One region of the Rheinheimera sp. NSM genome, then DNA from elsewhere that is predicted to be linked to it. Evidence: predicted binding sites of a transcription regulator. Region 1 holds the regulator's gene; each other region holds the start of a gene.

What was found. Region 1 encodes sigma-54, which starts transcription at its own class of promoters, with help from an activator protein. Its sites were predicted from a motif close to TGGCANGNTNCNTGCTT; they were not measured.
Region 2: the regulator sigma-54 is predicted to act here: its motif matches at 3,003-3,019, upstream of ACTZWV_RS09560 (PEP-CTERM sorting domain-containing protein).
Region 3: the regulator sigma-54 is predicted to act here: its motif matches at 2,328-2,344, upstream of fliE (flagellar hook-basal body complex protein FliE).

The regions. Positions count from the first base shown of each region.
Region 1 covers NZ_JBQTCI010000001.1:421,340-428,384, forward strand. Annotated here, with positions in the region: gene ACTZWV_RS01830 (monovalent cation/H+ antiporter subunit D) at 1-821, shown strand, start outside; gene ACTZWV_RS01835 (Na+/H+ antiporter subunit E) at 818-1,354, shown strand; gene ACTZWV_RS01840 (K+/H+ antiporter subunit F) at 1,348-1,617, shown strand; gene ACTZWV_RS01845 (Na+/H+ antiporter subunit G) at 1,627-1,995, shown strand; gene ACTZWV_RS01850 (HPr family phosphocarrier protein) at 1,998-2,270, opposite strand; gene rapZ (RNase adapter RapZ) at 2,273-3,133, opposite strand; gene ptsN (PTS IIA-like nitrogen regulatory protein PtsN) at 3,130-3,603, opposite strand; gene hpf (ribosome hibernation promoting factor) at 3,611-3,898, opposite strand; gene ACTZWV_RS01870 (RNA polymerase factor sigma-54) at 3,924-5,408, opposite strand; gene lptB (LPS export ABC transporter ATP-binding protein) at 5,458-6,180, opposite strand; gene lptA (lipopolysaccharide transport periplasmic protein LptA) at 6,177-6,665, opposite strand; gene lptC (LPS export ABC transporter periplasmic protein LptC) at 6,655-7,045, opposite strand, start outside.
Region 2 covers NZ_JBQTCI010000003.1:50,067-57,111, reverse strand. Annotated here, with positions in the region: gene ACTZWV_RS09580 (acyl-CoA dehydrogenase) at 1-481, shown strand, start outside; gene ACTZWV_RS09575 (GNAT family N-acetyltransferase) at 553-1,047, shown strand; gene ACTZWV_RS09570 (PEP-CTERM/exosortase system-associated acyltransferase) at 1,174-2,037, shown strand; gene ACTZWV_RS09565 (ThiF family adenylyltransferase) at 2,066-2,923, shown strand; gene ACTZWV_RS09560 (PEP-CTERM sorting domain-containing protein) at 3,066-3,944, shown strand; gene prsT (XrtA/PEP-CTERM system TPR-repeat protein PrsT) at 4,048-6,807, opposite strand; gene wecC (UDP-N-acetyl-D-mannosamine dehydrogenase) at 6,839-7,045, opposite strand, start outside.
Region 3 covers NZ_JBQTCI010000003.1:304,141-311,185, forward strand. Annotated here, with positions in the region: gene fliG (flagellar motor switch protein FliG) at 1-250, opposite strand, end outside; gene fliF (flagellar basal-body MS-ring/collar protein FliF) at 243-1,931, opposite strand; gene fliE (flagellar hook-basal body complex protein FliE) at 1,946-2,281, opposite strand; gene ACTZWV_RS10775 (sigma-54-dependent transcriptional regulator) at 2,402-3,799, opposite strand; gene ACTZWV_RS10780 (sensor histidine kinase) at 3,796-4,929, opposite strand; gene ACTZWV_RS10785 (sigma-54 dependent transcriptional regulator) at 5,039-6,490, opposite strand; gene ACTZWV_RS10790 (flagellin) at 6,604-7,045, opposite strand, start outside.

The sequences.
Region 1 (7,045 bases):
ATTCTTCTGCCTCTGCACCGGTTGCCGCGCTATTTGCTGTGATGACGAAAATTGGTGTTTACGCTTTGCTGCGGGTTTACAGCACAATATTTGGTCCCGGCGCCGGTGAACTAGGCGGTATTGCTGCTGACTGGTTGCTGCCGGCCGGTTTGGCCACTATTGCCCTGGGTGCTGTCGGTGTGATGGCCAGCCAGGATTTTCGCAAGTTGGTGGCCAACCTTGTGCTGGTGTCGGTTGGTACCCTGGTCAGTTTGGTGGCGCTGCAAACAGAGTTGTCCGCTGCCGCCGCCCTGTACTATACCGTGCACTCCACTTTGGTTACTGCGGCACTGTTTTTACTGGCCGATCTTATCGCTAATCAGCGCGGCAAGGCGGCAGACCGGTTGGTGTCGGGTCGGCGGGTGATCCAGCCGGTGCTGTTGGGTTTTATGTTTGTATTGGCCGCATTAACGGTCGCCGGCTTACCGCCGTTTTCCGGTTTTATAGGTAAGCTGATGCTGCTGCAAGCGGCAACAGAACCAGGCAACCGGCTGTTACTGTGGAGCTTTGTGCTGGTAAGCAGCTTGCTGGTGATTATTGGTTTATCCCGCGCCGGCAGCACCTTATTCTGGCGTATCAGTGGCAGTGATGCTGCCGGAGAAAAAGCGGCGCCGCTGCAGGTGTTTGCAGTTTGCTGGCTGCTGCTGGCCAGCCCGTTGCTGGTGCTCTTTGCCGGGCCTTTGACCGAACTGTCACACCAGGCGGCGGCGCAGTTATATGATACAAGCGCGACTATTGAGATTATTCTGGGTCAGTCGGTTTCTCAGGGAGAAACGCCATGAGGTTTAAGCCTAAATACCGTTGGTTGCCAACACCTTATCGCAGTATGTTGCTACTTATTGTTTGGTTATTGCTAAACCAGAGTGTTGAAGCGGTGCATGTATTTTTCGGCATTATCCTCGCACTGTTGATCCCGATGCTGACATTGCGTTTTCGTGATCCGCAGCCACTGATTGAACGACCGCTATTAGCATTACGTTACATACTGCTTGTATTTGCTGACATTATTACCGCCAACGCCCAGGTGGCAGTGTTAATTCTCGGGCCGAAACGGCGGTTGAATCCGGCATTTGTGCGGGTGCCACTGGATCTGCAACACGAGTTACCCATCACTATTCTGGCCAGTACGGTGTCAATGACGCCGGGTACTGTTAGTGCAGAGATTTATCCAAGTGCCGAATTACTGGTGCCGGGTGAGCCGTTGCCGCAGCGATGGTTGCTGATTCATGTGCTGAACCTGGGCGATGAGGCGGAACTGATTGCCTCGATTAAACAGCGCTATGAGGCACCACTGAAGGAGATTTTCCAATGCTAGATAACGTTATTATGCTGGTGTTCGCGATGATCAGTATTGCCTTATTGCTAAACCTGTGGCGTTTACTGCGAGGCCCCAGCCTGCCGGATCGCATACTGGCGCTGGATACTATGTACATTAACAGCATAGCGCTGATTATCCTGTATGGTTTGCTGATGGGCTCTCCACTGTATTTCGAAGCTGCCTTGCTGATAGCAATGCTTGGCTTTGTCAGTACAGTGGCGGTGTGCAAGTTTCTGTTACGCGGCGATATCATTGAATAGGAGTAGCTGATGCAACATTGGATGGAGTGGGCGGTAGCGTTTTTTCTGTTGTTAGGCGGTAGCTTTGTGCTGATTGGTTCTATTGGTCTGAGCAGAATGCCGGACTTCTTTATGCGGTTACATGGCCCGACCAAGGCCACTACCTTAGGCATGGGCGGTATTTTATTGGGTTCTATTTTCTTTTTCAGTGTTTCCGGTGATGTCAGTGTGCACGAATTGTTGATCACCATTTTTCTGCTAATCACTGCACCTATCAGTGCGCACATGTTGATTAAAACAGCGTTGCATCACAAGCTGAAAGCGATACAGAAAACCACAGGTTTAGTGAATATTCATCCAGCACAACAAAAACAACACGACCGGCAACCGAAACCCTAGCGTTAGCTTTCGTCAAAGCCGTTTTTGATCAGATCTACCACGGCGCTGAGTGCCCGCTCAGCGTCTTCCCCTTCAGCACACACCTGCAGCGTTTTGCCTTTGCTGCTGGCCAGCATCAATAAGGCTAATACGCTGCTGGCATCGGCCGTTTTATCTTCCTGTATCAGCTCAATCCGTGCTGTAAACTGCTGGCACAGCTGGGCCAGTTTAGTGGCTGCTCTGGCGTGCAAGCCCAACGGATTAACAATGGTGACAGTTTCACTGAATTTGGGCATGCTCAGGCCTTATTATGATGCCTGACTAATTCGCGGTGACGCAGTTGTACGTCATCGCGTGAACTGCGATAGCTTTCGGCCAGGCTTTCAACCATGTAGACAGAACGGTGCTGGCCGCCGGTGCAGCCGATGGCAATGGTCAGATAGCTGCGGTTATTACGCTCCAGGTGCGGTAGCCAGGTGCTGATAAAACTGTTGATTTGCCAAATATACTTCGCTACTACCGGCTGTGCTGCCAGGTAATCTTTTACCGGTTGATCCAGCCCGGTCAGCGGCTTCAAATCCGGTTCCCAGTGCGGGTTGGGCAAAAAGCGTGCATCAAATACAAAGTCGGCGTCTTTGGGAATGCCGTATTTAAAGCCAAAAGATTCAAACAGAATAACCAGCCGACCGGTTTTTTGCCCGAGAATACGCTCGCGCAATTGTTCGGCTAACTGGTGCACGTTCAAATCAGTGGTGTCGATATACAAATCGGCACGGCTGGAGATCGGATCCAGCAATTGTTGTTCACGCGATATGGCTTCGTCCAGCGACATGGCCTGATGCGATAACGGATGCAGCCGGCGCGTTTCACTAAAGCGTTTAATCAGGCTGGCGTGGTCGGCATCCAGATACAGGATGGTTAAATCCAGTTTACGTGGCAGGTAAGATAAAATGTCTGCCAGTTCATCGGGGTCCTGTGGCAGGTTGCGCACGTCAATACTGACGGCAACACGCTCATATTGGCCCATTACTGTGGTAGCAAGGGTAGGAAGCAGGTTTACCGGGATATTGTCGACACAGTAGTAGCCAAGGTCTTCCATCACACGCAGTGCAACAGACTTGCCTGAGCCGGAGCGACCACTTACTACCAGCAGCTTCATTTTACCGGTTCCATAGCGCTGTACTCCACTAACAGCTGGTACAACTGCTGGTTAGTTTCAGCATGGCGGATTTTTTTCGTCAGCTCTTTTTGGCTGAGTAGCCGTGCTATGCCGGCCAGAGTGCTCAGATGTGCCTGGCACTGATCTTCCGGGATTAAAATGGCGCAGAAGATATCTACCGGTTGGTTGTCGATGGCGTCAAACGGAATGGCTTCTTTACTGACGACAAACACCAACATTGGCTGTGTTACACACTTTAGCTTGCCGTGTGGTATAGCAATACCACCTCCTATGCCGGTTGAGCCGAGCTTTTCACGTGTCATCAGCGCTTCAAGGATACTGTACTCTGTCATATCCGGCAGTTGCTGGTGAGCCAGCTCAGCGATATATTCCAGAATGCGCTTTTTGCTGTTAAAAAGAACTGCACTTTTAGTGCAGTTCTCGGCAAGCATAGAGGTTAAATTCATCATCATCTAATCAGTGTCGGGCTATTTTCTCTTTATGCTTAATGACCTGGCGATCTAACTTGTCTATCAGCTGGTCAATTGCAGCATACATGTTCTCATTCTCAGATACGGCAAACACTTCGCCACCGTTCAGGTGCAGCTTGGCTTCGGCGATCTGCTTCAATTTTTCCACGTTTAGGATCACATGTACATTGTTTATATGATCAAAATGCCGTTCCAGTTTAGCGAACTTGTTGTCTACGTATTCTTTTAAGGCTGAAGTGATTTCAACATGACGACCGGTTAGATTGATTTGCATAGACATATTCCTTCTTTAGGCTTATTTACAGCAAGGTCTTGCGTTGATTTGACGGCGGAATAAACAACGACTCGCGATACTTGGCAATGGTGCGCCGCGCAACGTTAATACCTTGTTCCAGCAGAATGTCAGCCATCTTGCTGTCACTCAGCGGTTTGGCCGGGTTCTCCGCCGCCACTAATTTCTTAATAAAAGCCCGGATAGCAGTGGAAGAACACTCACCGCCGCTCTCCGTACTAACATGACTGGAAAAGAAGAACTTAAGTTCAAATATACCTCGTGGTGTATGCATATACTTGTGCGTGGTAACACGGGAAATGGTGGACTCGTGCATGCCTACCATCTCCGCTACATCGTTCAGCACCATGGGTTTCATGGCTTCCTCACCGTGTTCAAAAAAAGCCTGTTGCTGCTGCACTATACAGTTCGCCACCTTTAACAAGGTTTCATTACGGCTTTCCAGGCTTTTCAAAAACCATTTCGCTTCCTGCAAATGTGAGCGGATAAACTGGCTGTCGGCACTGTTTTTTGCGGTGCGTGACATAGCGGCATATTGCTGGTTTATCCGTACCTTTGGCATGGCATCGGGGTTAAGTTCTACCTGCCAGCGGCCCTTTACTTTCTGCACGCTGACATCCGGAATAACATACTGCTGCTCTTCACGGATAACGTCGGCACCTGGTCTTGGGTTAAGGCTGTGGATCAGCCGCATCACTTCTTTTAACTCATCCTCTTTGAGTCTAGTCACTCGCATCAAAGAACGAAAGTCGCGATTAGCTAAAAATTCTGTATGCTCGCTGATCATGTTGCGGGCTTCGGCTAAAAACGGTGTGTCGGGATCAAACTGACGTAGTTGCACCAACAGGCATTCCTGTACCGAACGGGCGCCAACCCCGACTGGGTCAAATAATTGAATGCGTTTAATCACGGCTTCTACTTCGTCAGCTTCAATGTCGTCGACGCCGAGTGATTCGAGAATGTCTTCACAACTGATGGTTAACAGGCCGTTTTCGTCGATGGCTTCAATGATGATTTCAGCGATGGCGCGGTCAGTGTCAGAGAAGGGGGTAAGTTGCATTTGCCAACGTAAGTAATCCTGCAGGTTTTCGCTGGTCTCACCCTGATAAACATGGTCTTCATCGCCGCTGTTGTTGCCGGCACTTACCGGGGCGGCGCTGACTAAATCATCCCAGTTATTATCCAGCGGTAGATCTTCCTGAATATTCTGTTCGGTCATCGACTCGCTGCTGTCCGGCTCTGCCGGTTCGTAGCTATCGTCAGGGTTATGGTCGACGTCAGTACCGTTGTCAGCTTGTTGTTGTGGTTCTTTGGGGGCGGTGTCAAAGCTATCGTGCTCGTCTTCTGCTTCCAATAACGGATTAGCATCAAGAGCTTCCTGAATTTCCTGCTGCAACTCAATCGTCGACAGTTGTAACAGGCGGATAGCCTGTTGTAACTGCGGCGTCATGGTTAGTTGCTGTCCTAAGCGAAGTTGCAAAGAGGGCTTCATCTACTTCTACCGTTCTCCTGAATGACACGCTGGTATTATTTTTTGCTAACTATAGCCTGAATTGCTCACCCAGGTATACATCACGTACCTTTTGATTCGACAGTACTTCCTGTGGCGGGCCTGACGCAATTAACTCACCATGGCTGACAATATAAGCAGTTTCACACACATCCAGTGTTTCACGCACATTATGGTCGGTAATTAACACGCCGATACCACGTTGACACAGATGTTGAATAATTTTCTTGATATCAAGTACAGAAATTGGATCGACGCCGGCAAAAGGTTCGTCCAGCAGAATAAATGCAGGGTTGGCAGCCAGAGCTCTGGCTATTTCTACGCGGCGGCGCTCGCCACCGGACAAGCTCATGCCCAGGCTGTTCTTAATATGACCGATATGGAATTCTTCCAGCAAATCGTCTGCTACTTCTTCGCGTTTGGCCGGTGTTAAGTCTTTGCGGGTTTGCAAAATGGCCAGCAGGTTGTCATGTACGGTAAGTTTGCGGAAAATAGAGCTTTCCTGCGGCAGATAGCCAATGCCTTGCCTGGCTCTGGCATGGATCGGATCAAAGGTAATATCTTTGTCATTCAGGCTGATAGTGCCTTTGTCAGAGGGCACCAAGCCAACAATCATATAAAAAGTAGTGGTTTTACCGGCTCCGTTAGGGCCAAGTAAGCCGACAATTTGCCCGGCATTCACCTCCAGGCTGACATCTTTAACAACCTGCCGGCCTTTGTAACTCTTGGCCAGATGGGACGCAACTAACTTCATGGATTATTTTTTTCCTCTGGCGTAAAGATGGTGGTAACGCGTTTGGATTCATTGCTTTCGGCACTAAGCTCCTGCTTCTCTACGTTATACCTTATTGTCGAGGCCTTTACTACGCTACCACTTTGCGCCAGTTCGGCATCGCCGGTTAACGTCAGCATCCGGCTGGCGGGTTCGTAGCGTATTTCGTTGGCTTTGGCGGTCACCGGCTGGCCATCAGCCATGAGCTGCGAATAGCTAACCGGGCTGCCGGTAGCGATATAAACCTCTTTGCCCTTACCGGCGCTGGCATTAATTTCCAGTTGATCGGCTTTCATTTGTAACGAGCCCTGAGTAACCACCACGTTGTTGCGATAGGTCAGCACGTTTTCTTTTAACGACGCCAGGTTATCAGCATCTATCTGAATTTGCTGGCTGTAGTCGGGCTGCTGTGCCACTACCACGCTGCTGCTTAGCAGCAACAGAACAGAAATTATTTTATTGGTCATTTTGGTATACCGTTTGCTGGTGTTGTAACAGCTGTAAGCTGCCATTGGTCAAATCAGCCCGCAGGCCACTGCCGTTAATATAGAAACCTTTGCCCTGAATAAATACCGGCGCATCGTTTTGCAAGGTATTGTCCGGAAATAACATTTCCAATGTTTCTGTGTCTATGCGTTCGATCAGTTCGTCCGGCATCAGGCTTACAATACTGACCTGTTGCTCCAGAATTATTCTGTCCTGGTTAAACCAAATGGCCTGACGGCTACTGGCTGTCCAACCGGGTTGATGCTCGTCGTTGTATAGCGTATACAGCGGATTTTCGAATCGGGTGAAGCCAAGCAATTCGAAATGCTCTAACCGATCGGCGCTGACAGTGTCTGCCAGG
Region 2 (7,045 bases), on a different contig from region 1:
TATTGGTCGTGCCTTTGATGGTTTCTTTGCCAACTTCCCGAACCGGGTGGTGGCGCGGTTATTAAAAACGCTGATCTTCCCGTTCGGTATTGGTTACAAGATGCCAAATGATGACACCGCCATTCAAATTTGCGAAGCGCTGTCTAAGCCTGGTGTCGTGCGAGACCGCTTAACCCACCTGTGTTATATCGGCGCAGATGAAAATGACGCCACCGGGTTAATGGAAAGTGCTTTTGTCGCCATGCACGCAGCACAGCCGCTGATGAAGAAAATATACCAGGCACAGCGCGAAGGTAAATTGGCGCGTAAACAGCCGTTGGCTCAAACCATCGAGCAAGCTTTAGCTGCACAGGTAATTAGCGCAGCAGAAGCAGAGCAACTGACAAAGATGAACACATTGCGCTTCAGTGCCATCAGTGTTGACAGCTTTAAACCAGGCGAGTTGGATGCTATGGCGATAGCCTCTGCTGACGCGGCTTAAACAACTTGCTACACTCAAACGCCGGCCGGGTTTTCGCTCTGCCGGCGTTTTTTTGTTTTTAAGGAATGATAATGTCAGCAGATATCACATTACGTTTAGCCACAGAGCAGGATATACCAACCATATTGGCGTTTATTCAGGGCCTGGCAGACTATGAAAAACTGGCCGATCAGGTAGTGGCCACGGAAGATAAGCTGCGGGCCAGCTTATTTGGTGCCAAACCCTATGCCGAAGTGGTGATTGCCGAATATCAGCAGCAGCCGGCCGGCTTTGCGCTGTTCTTCCATAATTACTCAACCTTTCTTGCTAAACCCGGTATCTATCTGGAAGACTTATTTGTGCTGCCGGCTCATCGGGGCCGGGGCCTGGGCAAGTTGCTGCTGAGCTATCTGGCGAAGCTGGCAGTAGAGCGCGACTGCGGCCGTCTGGAATGGTCAGTGCTGGATTGGAACCAGCCGGCGATCGATTTTTATCAGGCGCAGGGTGCCAGCATGTTGCACGACTGGCGTATTAATCGTGTTACCGGGCCGCAATTGCAGCAATTGGCGCAGCAGTATACCGACTGAGTTATAGTGTTTGGCTACTGCCGCTAAAATAAGCGCTATTCGTTGTGGCAACTCACCTAACTCAGTCTAAGCTATGTAGAGTTATTTCCCTCTTACTATGTAGCCTGCAGGTTTACGGGGTGTTTTATGAAACGTTTAAAAGCGCTGGCAGATAAACCTATTATTGGTGGTGTGGTGAAAAAAGCCATGGCGTCGCTGGCCAGCAATGATGCAAAGACTATTTCGGAACACTTTTCGCAATACCTGAAACCGCAAATTGCCGACACAGACCAATTGCGGCATGAAGTATACAAATTACGCCACAATGTGTACTGCGAAGAGCTGCATTTCGAAGATGTAAAAGAAACCTATGAAGAAAAAGACGAGTTTGATTTAAGGGCAATTCATTGTTTTGTTCGCCATATCAGTTCCAACAATCTGGCCGGTACCGTGCGGTTAATTACTTCGGCGCAAGATCATGAACTGTTGCCGATAGAGCAGTTTTGCTCACATGCGTTAACCGACACCGATATTTCGCCAATGAAATATGCCAGGCATGAGGTGTGTGAAATCTCCAGGCTAGCGGTACCGGCGGCCTTCCGGAAACGTGAAATTGATAAACATGCCGGTGCCGCCACCGGCGCCATTAACGAACAGGTATTCTCGCAAACTGAACTACGCTGTTTCCCTTATATTGCTGTCTGCTTATATTTGTCTGCCGCCGCCATGTCTTATAAGACCAAGCGCTACCATGTGTTTGTCATGATGGAGCCCAGGTTGGCCAGAAGCTTAAGCTTTGTTGGCATTATGTTTCGTCAATTGGGTCAACCGATAGAGTTTCATGGTAAGCGGGCGGCATACTATATTGACTCCAGAGAGTTGAAAAAAACCCTGAGCCAGGGTTATCTGAAATTGCTGCAGGCAATAGAGCGTGACTTGTTTGAACTGAAAAAACCGGGTTCACCTTCTTCCGGCGCAGTATTCTCGCCTAAACTTATTGCCGCACATTAGCCGTTATGCCGGACTACACATAGGGAATATGGCAATGTTTGACTACAACACCGCGTTTTCGCGCAATATTGGCTGGGTAACGCTGGCTGAGCAGCAAAAGCTGCGTAATTTTACCGTAGCGATAGCCGGTGCAGGCGGGGTAGGAGGGGCACATGCTTTAACGCTGGCCAGGCTTGGTATTGGTAAGTTTCGTTTATCAGATTTTGACCAGTTTGAAGTACACAATTTTAACCGTCAGGTGGGCGCTTTTATGTCTACCGTACAGCAAGACAAAGTGACGGTAATGGAGCGAATGCTCAGGGATATTAATCCTGAAGCTGAAATTAACAGTTTTGAACAGGGTATCAATGCTGATAATGTCGACGCTTTTTTGCAGGATGCCGATATTTATGTCGACAGCCTGGATTTTTTTGCGTTGGAAGCACGGCAGTTAGTGTTTCAGAAATGTCACGATAAGCGCATTCCGGTGGTTACCGCTGCGCCTTTAGGCATGGGCTGTGCCTTTTTATGTTTTATGCCAGGCGCAATGAGCTTTGAACAGTACTTTCGTTTTAATGGCCGCAGCAGAGAAGATCAACTTATACAATTCCTGATTGGCTTGTCACCTGCTATGTTGCAACGCAGCTATCTGGTTGATCAAAGCCGGGTGAGCTTTAAACAGCAGCGTGGTCCTTCAACTCCAATGGCAGTGCAATTGTGCGCCGGCATCGCCGGCACCTATGTGCTGAAAATTCTGCTGGGCAGAGGAGATATCCTATGTGCTCCTTACGGCCTGCATTTTGATGCTTACCGCAACAAACTGGTAAAAACCTGGCGGCCCTTTGGTAATGCCGGTCTGGTGCCCCGGCTGATGTTTCGGATCGCAAAAAAAATTGTCAACAGCTAGTGTCAGCTTTTTTATCAGTTACTTGGCTCAGGTCATATATCATCAACTTAACCTATTGAATATGATTAAAATATTTTTATGGCATGGTCATTGCTTTGTTAGGTGTGTTGTATATGACTACAGAGTTTAACAAGGAGTTACTATGAAAAAGATTCTTATCGCTGCCGCCTTACTTGGCGCTGCCGGAGCCGCCCAGGCAGGGGATATCAGCATTACCAATGATTACGGTACTACAGGTTTATTTGAAGCGCTGGGTGCCAGCAATATTCCGGTAACCTCTACTTATAGCCACGGTTTGGGAGCCGGTGCAGTGAGTGGTGCAGATGATCTGATTGGTGCGCCACTTAGCTTTAATGACGTTGGCGGTGGTTGGTTTGGTGAGTTAGTGCCTATTTTTGGTGGCACTTCACTGAACTACAACACCGACTGGCAACTGGGCTTTAACTACAACTTTAGCGGTAGTGCGACGCTTGTTGATGGTGTGTTCCCATTTGCGCCAGACGGTACTTTAGATGCTGACAATAACGGTTTAGTGGATTTTGGCGATGCGATAGTGCCTAATTTCACCGCGGGTATTTTAGAGATTTTCTTCACTGACTTAGCAAATCCGGGCAGCGCAAATGATGGCCAAAAAGTGCTGGAGTTGCAACTGGTTGGTACTGAATTACAGCCATTTTCGCCAAATGTGATTTTCTTTATGGAAGTGAATTATGACTGGTATGCCGGTGGTAATGCCTTTGTTGATAACTTCTTTACCGATGGTGATTCCGGTATGTCATTTTATCAGTTAAGCCAGTTAGCACCGCCACCGGTTATTAATTTCCGTATGGACTTTAACGTTGATTTTAACTATGTACCAACCTGCGATGATGCAGATTGTGAAACATTAAGCCGTACTACAGATATTAACGCAACCGGCATTTTTGCGGTACCAGAGCCTGCATCTATTGCTATCTTAGGTTTGGGTTTATTAGGTTTAGGTGCTACAGCTCGCAGACGTAAAGCTGCTGAAAAAGCCTGAGTTTAATCACTAACTAAAAAGCCGGTCTTAGACCGGCTTTTTTATGTGCATATTTAGTTGTAAAAAAACACGACAGAATTGCTGTCGTGTTTGGTCTTTCAGTTTATTGGCTGGCTTTTGCCTGCAATTCGGCAAGGCGTTGGTTAACTTTCCGGTCGTCAGATTTTACTTGTTGCAATATGTTATTTGCTTCGGCTGTTTTGCCTGCCATCAACAAGGCTTCGGCATAGTTTAGCTGTACATCACTGCTGCCTGGCCTCAGTGACAACGACTTCTCAAACTGTGCTATGGCACCTGATGTATTGTTAAGACGCATCAGAGTTGTACCGTAGGTGTCGATAACATCGGGATTTTCCGGTGCCAGTGCCAGTGCTTGCCTGGCATATTTTTCTGCTTCGGTAACTTTGTTATCGTTGAGTAGTAACCAGGCGTAATTGTTCAGGAAAATAAAGTTGTTTGCCTGAGCTTCCGTCAAAGAGGCATAGATCTGTTGTGCCTTTTGCGGATCAGATTGCATTAACAAATTCGCGTAATAAGACTGCATCATATCTGATGGCTCATGGTCTTTCATGTGCTGTTCGATAAATTCAATACCGCGGCGAAATGAATACTCTTTAGCATATAAATCGGCAATCACGGTAGCGGTAGAGTTGGCCGGTTGCAGGTCATAGCTTTGCAGCAAGGCTTCTAATGCCGGTGTCGGTTTCTTTTGTAATAACAGCAGCCGTCCTTTCAGTGCCAGATTATAAGCATTGTCGCGTATTTTTTCCGGTAATTTGGCTAAGGCATCGGTGGCGGCACTGTATTGCTGCAAAGCTTCCAGTGCAGAAATCTGCGTCATGCGAAGCTGTACATTGTCCGGATAACGGCTTTGTTGCAACTGTACTACCCGTAGCGCTTCTTGCGGCTTATTTTGTCTGAGCAGTAAGTTGGCATAAATAACAGCTGCTTGAAATGCTGCGGGGTCCTGCTCGTGCCAGTTTTTACTCAGACGCAGTGCATCTGCGGCCTTGTTCAAATTAACATTGGCTTCAATCAACATGGTCCAATGTGCCGGCAGGCGCTGGCTATTATCGGCCGGTGTTTTTTCAAGCAATGCTACGACCTGGTCTGCTTTTCCTTCCATTTGAAACAACTGTGCAACGGTTAAGCGCAGCGGATAATTATCCGGCTCACGTTGTTGCGTTTCACGTGCAGTCGCCAGGATCGCAGCGGTGTTTTTGTTTTGCCTTGCCAGCGCGTAGGCCTGGCGTAGCGCCGGCAAATAAGTGGGCCTGGCTTGCAAAAGTTTGTTGTTTAATTGGATAGCTAAAGGGTAGTCCTGCTCAACTTGAGCCACCGTAGCTTGCAGCAGCAAGGTTAACGGATTGTCGGGGGCGCTTTCGGCAGCACTGGCCAACATAGATTTGGCTGCGGGAACATCTTTCTGTAGCAAGGCACTGTAGGCTTTGAGGTTATAACCTAAGTTTGCACTTTCCGGGTTATTTACCCACTCTTGCGCCAACTGGTCGGCTTTATCGAATTGTTCGTTCTTCAGGTAGTTTGCAGCCAGCACTAAGCGGGTGTCATGCATACCCGGATCCAGCAGCAGGGCGCGCTCCAGATCCCGGATGGCGGCCAGCTCTTCTCCCGGAATCGCCATTCTTAACTGTCCAAGTGAACTTAAGCTTTGTGCTTCACCCGACATACTGCTTTCGTATTTCGATACCAGCTCGCGTGCCGCAGCAGTATTACCTTGTTTTACCAGGTTCAACGCCGTGCCGGCAACCAACTGGATATCGGCGTCTGTCATGTTCATATCCAGCAGCGTTTTCTGTGCATCATCGGCTTTGCTTTCTTTTAATTGCAGTGCGATATAAAGCCGCTCTAACTGTGGATAAGCATCTAAATGTGGTGCCACTGATGTCAGATGATGTAAGGCCTGACTTTCCAGCCCTAATCTTATCGATGCCACTGCGGCGAGGATCCTTGCCTGAGGAGTACGATACCCCTTTGCAATGGCTTTATCGGCAAACTCTTTGGCTGCAGTAAAGTTCTCATTATTTAGCGCCGTTACAGCGGCGAGATAGTTGGCAAAGGGTTGGTCGGGTGCAGCTTTTAAAATATAGTCTAACTGTGCCTGAGCTGCCGGATACTGTTCAAGCTTAACCAACACCTGGGCTGCTTGTAACCGGGCTTTCAGCTGGCGTGGCTGTAGCTTAATATAGTCCAGCAGCAGGCCTGATGCTTCTGCATTTTTTTCCATCGCCAGTAGCAGATTAGCTTTGAGGTACAGCGTTTCCTCAAAATGCGGATGTTCTGCTGAAATAACTGCCAACAGATCGAAAGCATCCTGATATTTAGCGCCGGGGATCAACAAATTAGCCTGAGAAAAGGCGGCGACATCGGCTTTGTCACTGTCGGCAAGGCCGGAAAATAAGCGCAAAGAATTTTCAGCCGAGCCTAACTCAAGCTCTGATAAGGCTTTATACAGCTGCACATAATCCTGCAACTGCGCTGGCAATGCTTCATCATCAGGGTGTCGCGACAGTATCGCAGAATAATTGTCGGCCAGAAAACTGGCCCGTATCAGTGGCAGCGTAACCAGCTCAACATCGATGCCGCCGGCTTTAGCCAGCAGTAGCTCTTTTTCGGCTGATACGGCATCGCCGATCTGCAGATACAGTTTACCCAGCGCAAAACGATAGTCGGCATTATCCGGCATTTGCTGAATAGCTGATTTTAGTTCAATTACTGCCGCACTGTATTGCTTAGCATCGATATAATTCAGCGCATCGCTGTAGTGCTCTGTGGCGTCTTTGCTGCCGCAGCCGCTGAGTAAAGCCAGTGCAATAGCACTGGCCAGTATAGTGGTTCTTTTCATCGTTACACTCCCTGTAGTTGTATAGTCTCAGTTAGCCAAAAATACCCCGGGTATCAATAACTACTTTGGTTGCAACATCCACCGGATGCAGCGCTTTAAACTGTTTGTGATCAACCAACACCACCAGGATATTGGCCCGCTCTAAGGCCTGGGGTAGCGGCGTTAACTGCGCAGCATAGTCGGCATACTTTGCCGGTAGCTGCTTAATGTTAGGCTCTACCAATAACACTTCGCCGAT
Region 3 (7,045 bases), on a different contig from region 1:
GGAAGCCGATGGTGCTGAAATTCTGGATCTGTTCAATAAACAAACGGTGCACAGCAGAGATTTTCGCCTGGTTCAGATCGGTCATCTGCGCCATGGCCAAACCCACTTTCTGCACTTGCTTCGGCTCCAGGTGTTTTAAAATTTGCGCAGCATCTTCTTCTGACAAGCTCAGCAGTAAGATGGCGGCTTTTTCAACACCGTCCAGTTTACCTACGTCAAAGGCAGGTTTTGTTGCTTCTATGCTACTCATCTTCAGCCAACCAGTTTTTCACTACCAGAGAGGATAATTCCGGCTCATTTGCTACCAGAGCCCGAACTGCGCGTAACAAGTCATCATCACCATGCAGGTCCGGCAACATCAGGGTGCCATCTGCGGCAAAGCCCACAGCGTTCTCATCAAAAGATGAGCTTAGCATGTCGATAGTATCATCCCCTAAATCCAGCCCGCTGCTCAGTGCATTTTCATCATAAGCATCTTTGGTATCTTCAGGGTAAATCAGTTTTTTCAGCATCGGCCGCACTATGGCCAAAATCAGCACGATAATGATCAGGCCGCCAATGGCCAACCGCACCACGCGCAGGAACCAGTCTTCTTCATAAAATGCCGGTACGGATTCTTCTACCACAGCCTCTTTCATAAAGGGTACGGAGATCACTTCGATCATGTCACCGCGCTGCGCATCGAAACCAACACCGCCCTGCAACAAGCGGCGGATGTTCGCCAGCTCGGCCTGAGCACGCGGTTGCGGTTCACCGTTTTCGCCGGCAACATAATCAATTGCCACCGACACACTCAAGCGGCGGATCACGCCGCTTTGCTGGGAAATGTGGCTGATAGTGGTATCCAGCTCGTAATTACGGGTGGCTTCTTTGTGATTGCGGCCAGGCACCACCGGCTGGGCGTTACCGCCGGTTGCCTGCTCCGGAATGTTGGAGTTTAGCGGCGGCTGGTTAGACAACGCGCCCGGAATACCACCACTTAAACCACCGACACTGTTTTCTTCAATGGTCATTTCACTGCGCACGGCCGGCAAATCGGGGTTAAAACGCTTTTGCGTTTGCTCGGTAGCGGTAAAGTCCATATGTAAATCGACCTGAGCGGTATAGTTACCATAGCCCAGCACCGGCATTAAAATAGAGTCGACTTTCTGGCGGTATTCTTCTTCACGGGTGCGCTGCAGCTCGTATTCTTTACGGGTACGGGCTGAGCTGGCATCCTGAGAACCGCTGTTTAATAAGCGGCCGTTCTGATCCGTTACTGTTACTCTGGAGGGCGATAACCCCTGCACAGCAGAGGCCACGATATCGACGATGGCATCCACTTCGCTGTCACGCACCATAGTGCCACCACGGGCGGTAACCAACACCGTAGCCGACGGCAGTTTTTCTACCCTGGCAAAGACGTTTTCTTTCGGAATAGCCAGCAACACCCGCGCCCGCGAGATACTTTGTAATTCTTCAATGGTGCGGGCCAGTTGTTGCTCACGGCTGTGCTTTAACCGTTCCATTTCCAGCCGTTGGCTAACGCCGAAGCCGCTGTCCTGCAGCAAAAACTCGGTTCCGCTGGAAGGCTCTTTCGCCAAACCGGCACGGGATAATGACAGTTTAATATTCTGGAACTGATCTTCAGCTACCATGATCACATTGCCTTCGAGCTTGTAATCAATTTTCTGCGCATCTAAATGGTCCAGCGTCTGGATCAGCTCCTGGGTTTGAAATGTGCCCAGCGGGCGCATTTCCGGTTGTCGCGCCCACATGATAATTAAGATAGCGATGGCCAGACAGATGGTCAGTGCGACAATCAGCGTAATCTGCCGCACCAGGTCCATGCCACCCAGTGAGCCGACAAAGCCCGGTTTTTGTTCCTGTTGCTCGCCGCTGTTGTAGTCGTTGCCTGACAGCGCCAGCTCGGTGGATTGATTCTCAGCCACTGCTTATCCCTCCGTTATACCGGCATCGACATTATGTCTTTGTAGGCTTCAACTAATTTATTGCGCACCTGCACTGTCGCTTCAAAGGCTAAAGAGGATTTCTGGCTGGCAATCATTACCTGTGCCAGTGACACGCTTTTGTCGCCCATTTCAAAGGCAGTACGCATTTGGCCGGTTTCCTGTGCAAGGTTATTGACCTTGCTCAGTGCGCTGGTCAGCATGCTGCTGAAGTCGCTTTGGCTTGGGTTTACTTCTGCCGCATTTTGCAGTTTCAGCTCATTGCCAATAGCTCTGGTTTGATTAACCATCGACTGCATTTCGGCGTAAAGGGCCTGACCTTTGATATTCATAGCGACACCTGTCAAAAATTTGCTGCTGTTACCGTTACACCAGCTAAAGCAGGAGTTGTGCCATATTTTAATCAACTGAATTATAAAAGAAAAAGCCCTCTTTTTGAGGGCTTTTGCGGCTTACGCCGGCAGGTCAATACCATGATCACGCATGCGCGCTAACTTGTAACGCAGGGTCCGGTCGCTGATACCCAGTTTTTCTGCCACGTCTTTGCGCCGGTTAGCGCAGGCTTTCATTGTCGCCAGAATAATGCGGTGTTCCTGCTCATGTACTGAAGCTTTAAAGGCGCCGCCTCCCTCTTCATTACCATCTTCCGCGCGCTGTTCTATATTGCCGTCAGCCGCAAACAAGGCATCGGCCGCTATAGCCGGCTCGCGGCCTGGCGGCAACATATCCACCTGCTCCAGCATAATGTCGTCGGTGCCAATCTCATCGCCGGCAGCAATAATCAATGCCCGCTGCATAACGTTATCCAGCTCACGCACATTGCCTGGCCAGCTGTAGCGCTGCAAAAGCTGCTCAGCCGCCGCGGTTAACACCGCCTGGCTGCGGCCACTGTGCTGGCAATGGCGCTGCAGTAAATGCTGCGCCAGTGGTACTATATCTTCCGGCCGTTCAGCTAATGCCGGCCACACCAGCGGAAAGACATTCAGCCGGTAGAATAAATCTTCACGAAATTCCCCCTGCGCCACCGCCTGTTTTAAGTTGCGGTTGCTGGTGGCCAGGATGCGCACATCCAGTTTAATGGTTTTACGCGCACCCAGCCGCTCTACTTCCCGCTCCTGCAATACGCGCAACAGCTTGGCCTGCAGGTTAAGGTCCATCTCGGTAATTTCATCCAGCAGCAAGGTACCCTGCTGTGCTTGTTCAAACTTGCCCGGGCAGGCATTTACTGCGCCGGTAAAGGCGCCTTTTTCATAGCCAAACAGGGTAGATTCCAGCATATTTTCCGGAATAGCGGCGCAATTTATCGCAATAAAAGGCCCGCTGCTGCGCGCCGATAGCTGATGAATATAACGCGCCAACACTTCCTTACCCGAACCGCTGGGGCCGCTGATCATGACGCTGGCGTCGGTACGCGCTACTCTGGCACACAGCGCCAGTAACTGCTTACTGGCCGGTGCGGCGACGACAGGTTCAATATTGGCGACAGCTTCCGGCGCCACATAGCGGCTAACGGTGCTGAGCAACACCTCCGGCGAAAACGGCTTGGCCAGGTAGTCAATGGCCCCCAGCCTGATGGCTTCAACAGCCGCCTGCACCGTGGCATAGGCTGTCATCATTAATACCGGAATTTGCGGATACTGGCTGCGCAGGGTTTTTAATAAGGTAAAACCGGACACGGCGCCCATTTGTACGTCGCTGATCACCAGTTGCACGCTGTGTTGCTTTAACTGCAGCAGCGCCTCTTCTGCACTGCTGACAGCGACCAGCTGATAATTGGCCAGCTGCAGCGTATCGCTGAGCGCTTCGCGCAGGCCGGCGTCATCTTCTACCAATAAAATGCACTGGCTCATAATGGCTCACTCCCTTGCTGCATTAACGCCGTGTGGTATGGCAGCAACAGCTCAAAGCAGGCGCCGCCGGTGGCACTATTGTGATATTGCACAGTGCCGCTGTGTGCTGCCGCTACCGCCTGTACAACTGCCAAACCTAAGCCTGTGCCATCGGCACGGCCGGTCACAAAGGGTTCAAACAAACGGTTCAGTAAATGTGCAGCCACGCCGGGGCCATTGTCGGTTACCTGAATGGACAGCATGGCAGGGTTTGATGCAGAGGGGGCAATATTCAGCTGTACCCGGGCGGCATCAGGCTGCGCCGGTGTAACATCGGCCAGCGCCTGTACGCTGTTATGAATTAAATTCTGTACCGCACCGCTTAGCGCGCTCAGATTACCCAGCACGGTAAGATCAGGTTCGGCCACGGTAACGGTTAACACCGCTGCGCTTTGCTGCAGCACAGCATCAGTAGCGGTAATCACCTGCTCTGCTAATTCTTTACAGCTAACAGGCGCCACCGCCTGGGCTGTGCCACTGCGGGCAAACAGCAGCATGTCATTCAGTTGCTGCTCCAAATCCTGCAGCCTTGATAACAGCTTTTGCTGAAACTGCTGCTGCACCTGAAATGTCGCCCTTGGGTTGCTCAGGTTCTGCGCATATAACATGGCGGCGGATAAAGGCGTGCGGATCTGATGCGCCAGCGAGGCCATCATTTTGCCTAAGGTAGACAGCCGCTGCATTTGGCTGAGCCGGCCCTGTAGCTGCCGGGTTTGGGTTAGATCGGTCAGCATAATCAGCTGGCCCGGTTCAGTGTAATCGGTACGGCTGAGTAAGGCACTGATCTCAAGTTTTACCAGACGGCCGTCTTTTAACGACACTTCCAGGCCATCATCACTGCGCGGGCGAAAACACCGGCTGATCACTGCAAACCAGCGCTGTCCCACTAACGGCTCGCCTAACATCGCCACCGCCGCAGGGTTAGCCTGATACACCAATCCGCGTTGATCCAGCAGGATCACTGCCGCCGGCAAAGCCTGCAAAATAGGGTCTTGTAATTCTGATGACAGTAACTGTAGCCCGGGCCGCGCGCTGCTCAGGCGGTGGCTCAGGTTGGATGGCGTAAAATCGTATGCGTTTGCCGTTGTCATTAGTTTCCCCTGCGACAGCTTAATCTAAGGGGAGTAATGCAGGCATTATGCCAGCTATAAATTCTTATTTTTTAGTAAGTTAATGCTGTCAATTCTCTGACAGCGTTAATTATTCGTCTTTACCGAGGTTGTATTTACGCATTTTTTCCACCAGGGTAGTGCGACGCAGCCCCAATACTTCAGCTGCGCGGGCAACCACGAATTCATGCCGCTCTAACGCCTGAGAAATAAAGCGGATTTCCAGCTCTGCCAGATATTCTTTTAAATCCAGCCCCTGCTCCGGCAAATGCTGTGGGTCGCTGTCTGTGGTGAAAAACGCCGCGCCGCTGTCGTCTGCGTCATCTTCGTCGTCGGCCTGAAACAGCTCATTAAGCAGATCGCGCTCCTGCAGACTTTCCGGGTATTGCGGCACATAGCTGTCGACATCGAGATGGCGGTATTTTTCCGGTAACTCGGCTACATCCGCTACCTGGTCCGGATACATAATCACCATGCGCTCCAGCAGGTTTGCCAGCTCGCGCACATTACCCGGCCAGCTGTGTAACTGCAGGCTTTCAATAGCACGTTCGGTAAACTTAACCCGTGCCTGATGGCTTTGCTCCAGCCGGCGCATTAATTCCTGCACCAGCAGCGGCAAGTCTTCAGCGCGCTGCTGTAATGACGGTGTTTCTATCGGGAACACATTAAGGCGGTAGAATAAATCTTCGCGAAAACTGCCGTCGCTAATCATATGTTCTAAATTACGATGGGTGGCCGCTACTATCCGTACATCGGCTTTAATCGGTTGCGTGCCACCTACCCGCTCGTAAGTGCGCTCCTGCAATACGCGCAGCAGTTTTACCTGCATTGGTAGCGGCATATCGCCGATTTCGTCTAAAAACAGCGTACCGCCCTGCGCCAGTTCAAAACGGCCTTTACGGGTTGATATGGCGCCGGTAAAAGCGCCTTTTTCGTGGCCGAATAATTCACTTTCCAGCAGCTCTGCCGGAATAGCACCGCAGTTAATCGGCACAAAGGGGCCGGCAGCGCGATGCGATAATAAATGGATATTGCGCGCCACCACTTCTTTACCGGTGCCCGATGGCCCCAGCACCAACACATTGGCATCGGTTTTGGCAACTTGCTGAATCAGAAAACGTACCTGCTGCATGCTGGCGGCATTGCCTACCATGCCGTCAAACTTTACCGCCGCTTCCTGCTGTCGCTGTGCCGGTAACAAACGGTGATATTGTTGGCTGTCGCGCAGTAATTGGGTCAACGAGGCGTAAGCAAAAGGCTCGCTTAGCAGGCCGACGGCATTGGCATATTGCAATAACGGCTGCAGAGTTTCGCCAAGCAGTAAAAAGGCGGTGGCCGGAAAGCTTTGCAGTAACTGAGCATGCTGCTGATTGGCTAAAGCACCTAACAACACCACACCCGGGCCTTGCTGCTGCAGTTTTTGCTGCAGTGCAGCAAAATCCAGTAATTGGTGTGGTTCATTAATAAAACTCAGCACCGTGCTTAACCGGCTACTGCGGTTACTGTGTTCATCAACGATATAAAGTGAAAGACTATTCGACATGCCGCTGCTTTTATTATGCTTTTAACTGCATTGTACTTTGCACAAAACAGCTTGCAAGGTAATACGCTATTTTTTTGACACTGCGTCAAAAAAATAGCGTGACTAAAAAGCCATCAGGCCAATAAGTTTAATGCCTGCTGGGGCTGCATCCTGGCTTGCATTGCCACACTAACAGAGGTGTTAGCTAAGATGTCCGCTGCTGCTTTATCGCTGCTGGCCCGGGCAAAATCCAAATCTTCAATCCGGCTGCGCGCGGCAGACTCGGCAATTTGTTGGCTGTTTAAATTACTGGCCGCGGAGCTGAAACTGTTGATGGACGCCCCGGCATCAGCCTGCAGGCCGCCGATATAATCCAGTGACTGCTGAATATTACTCAGCGACGCCTCTGCACTGCCGGCAGAGCTTAAATCGATACTGAAAATATTCTGCGCATTAAGGCCGGCCGCCACATCTACCGTACTGAAGCTTAAACTGCCGGAGCCGGTGCCAAAACTTAAAGCACCATCTTGATTAAACAGCTTTTTACCGGCAAATTCTGTATTATCAATGCTTTGT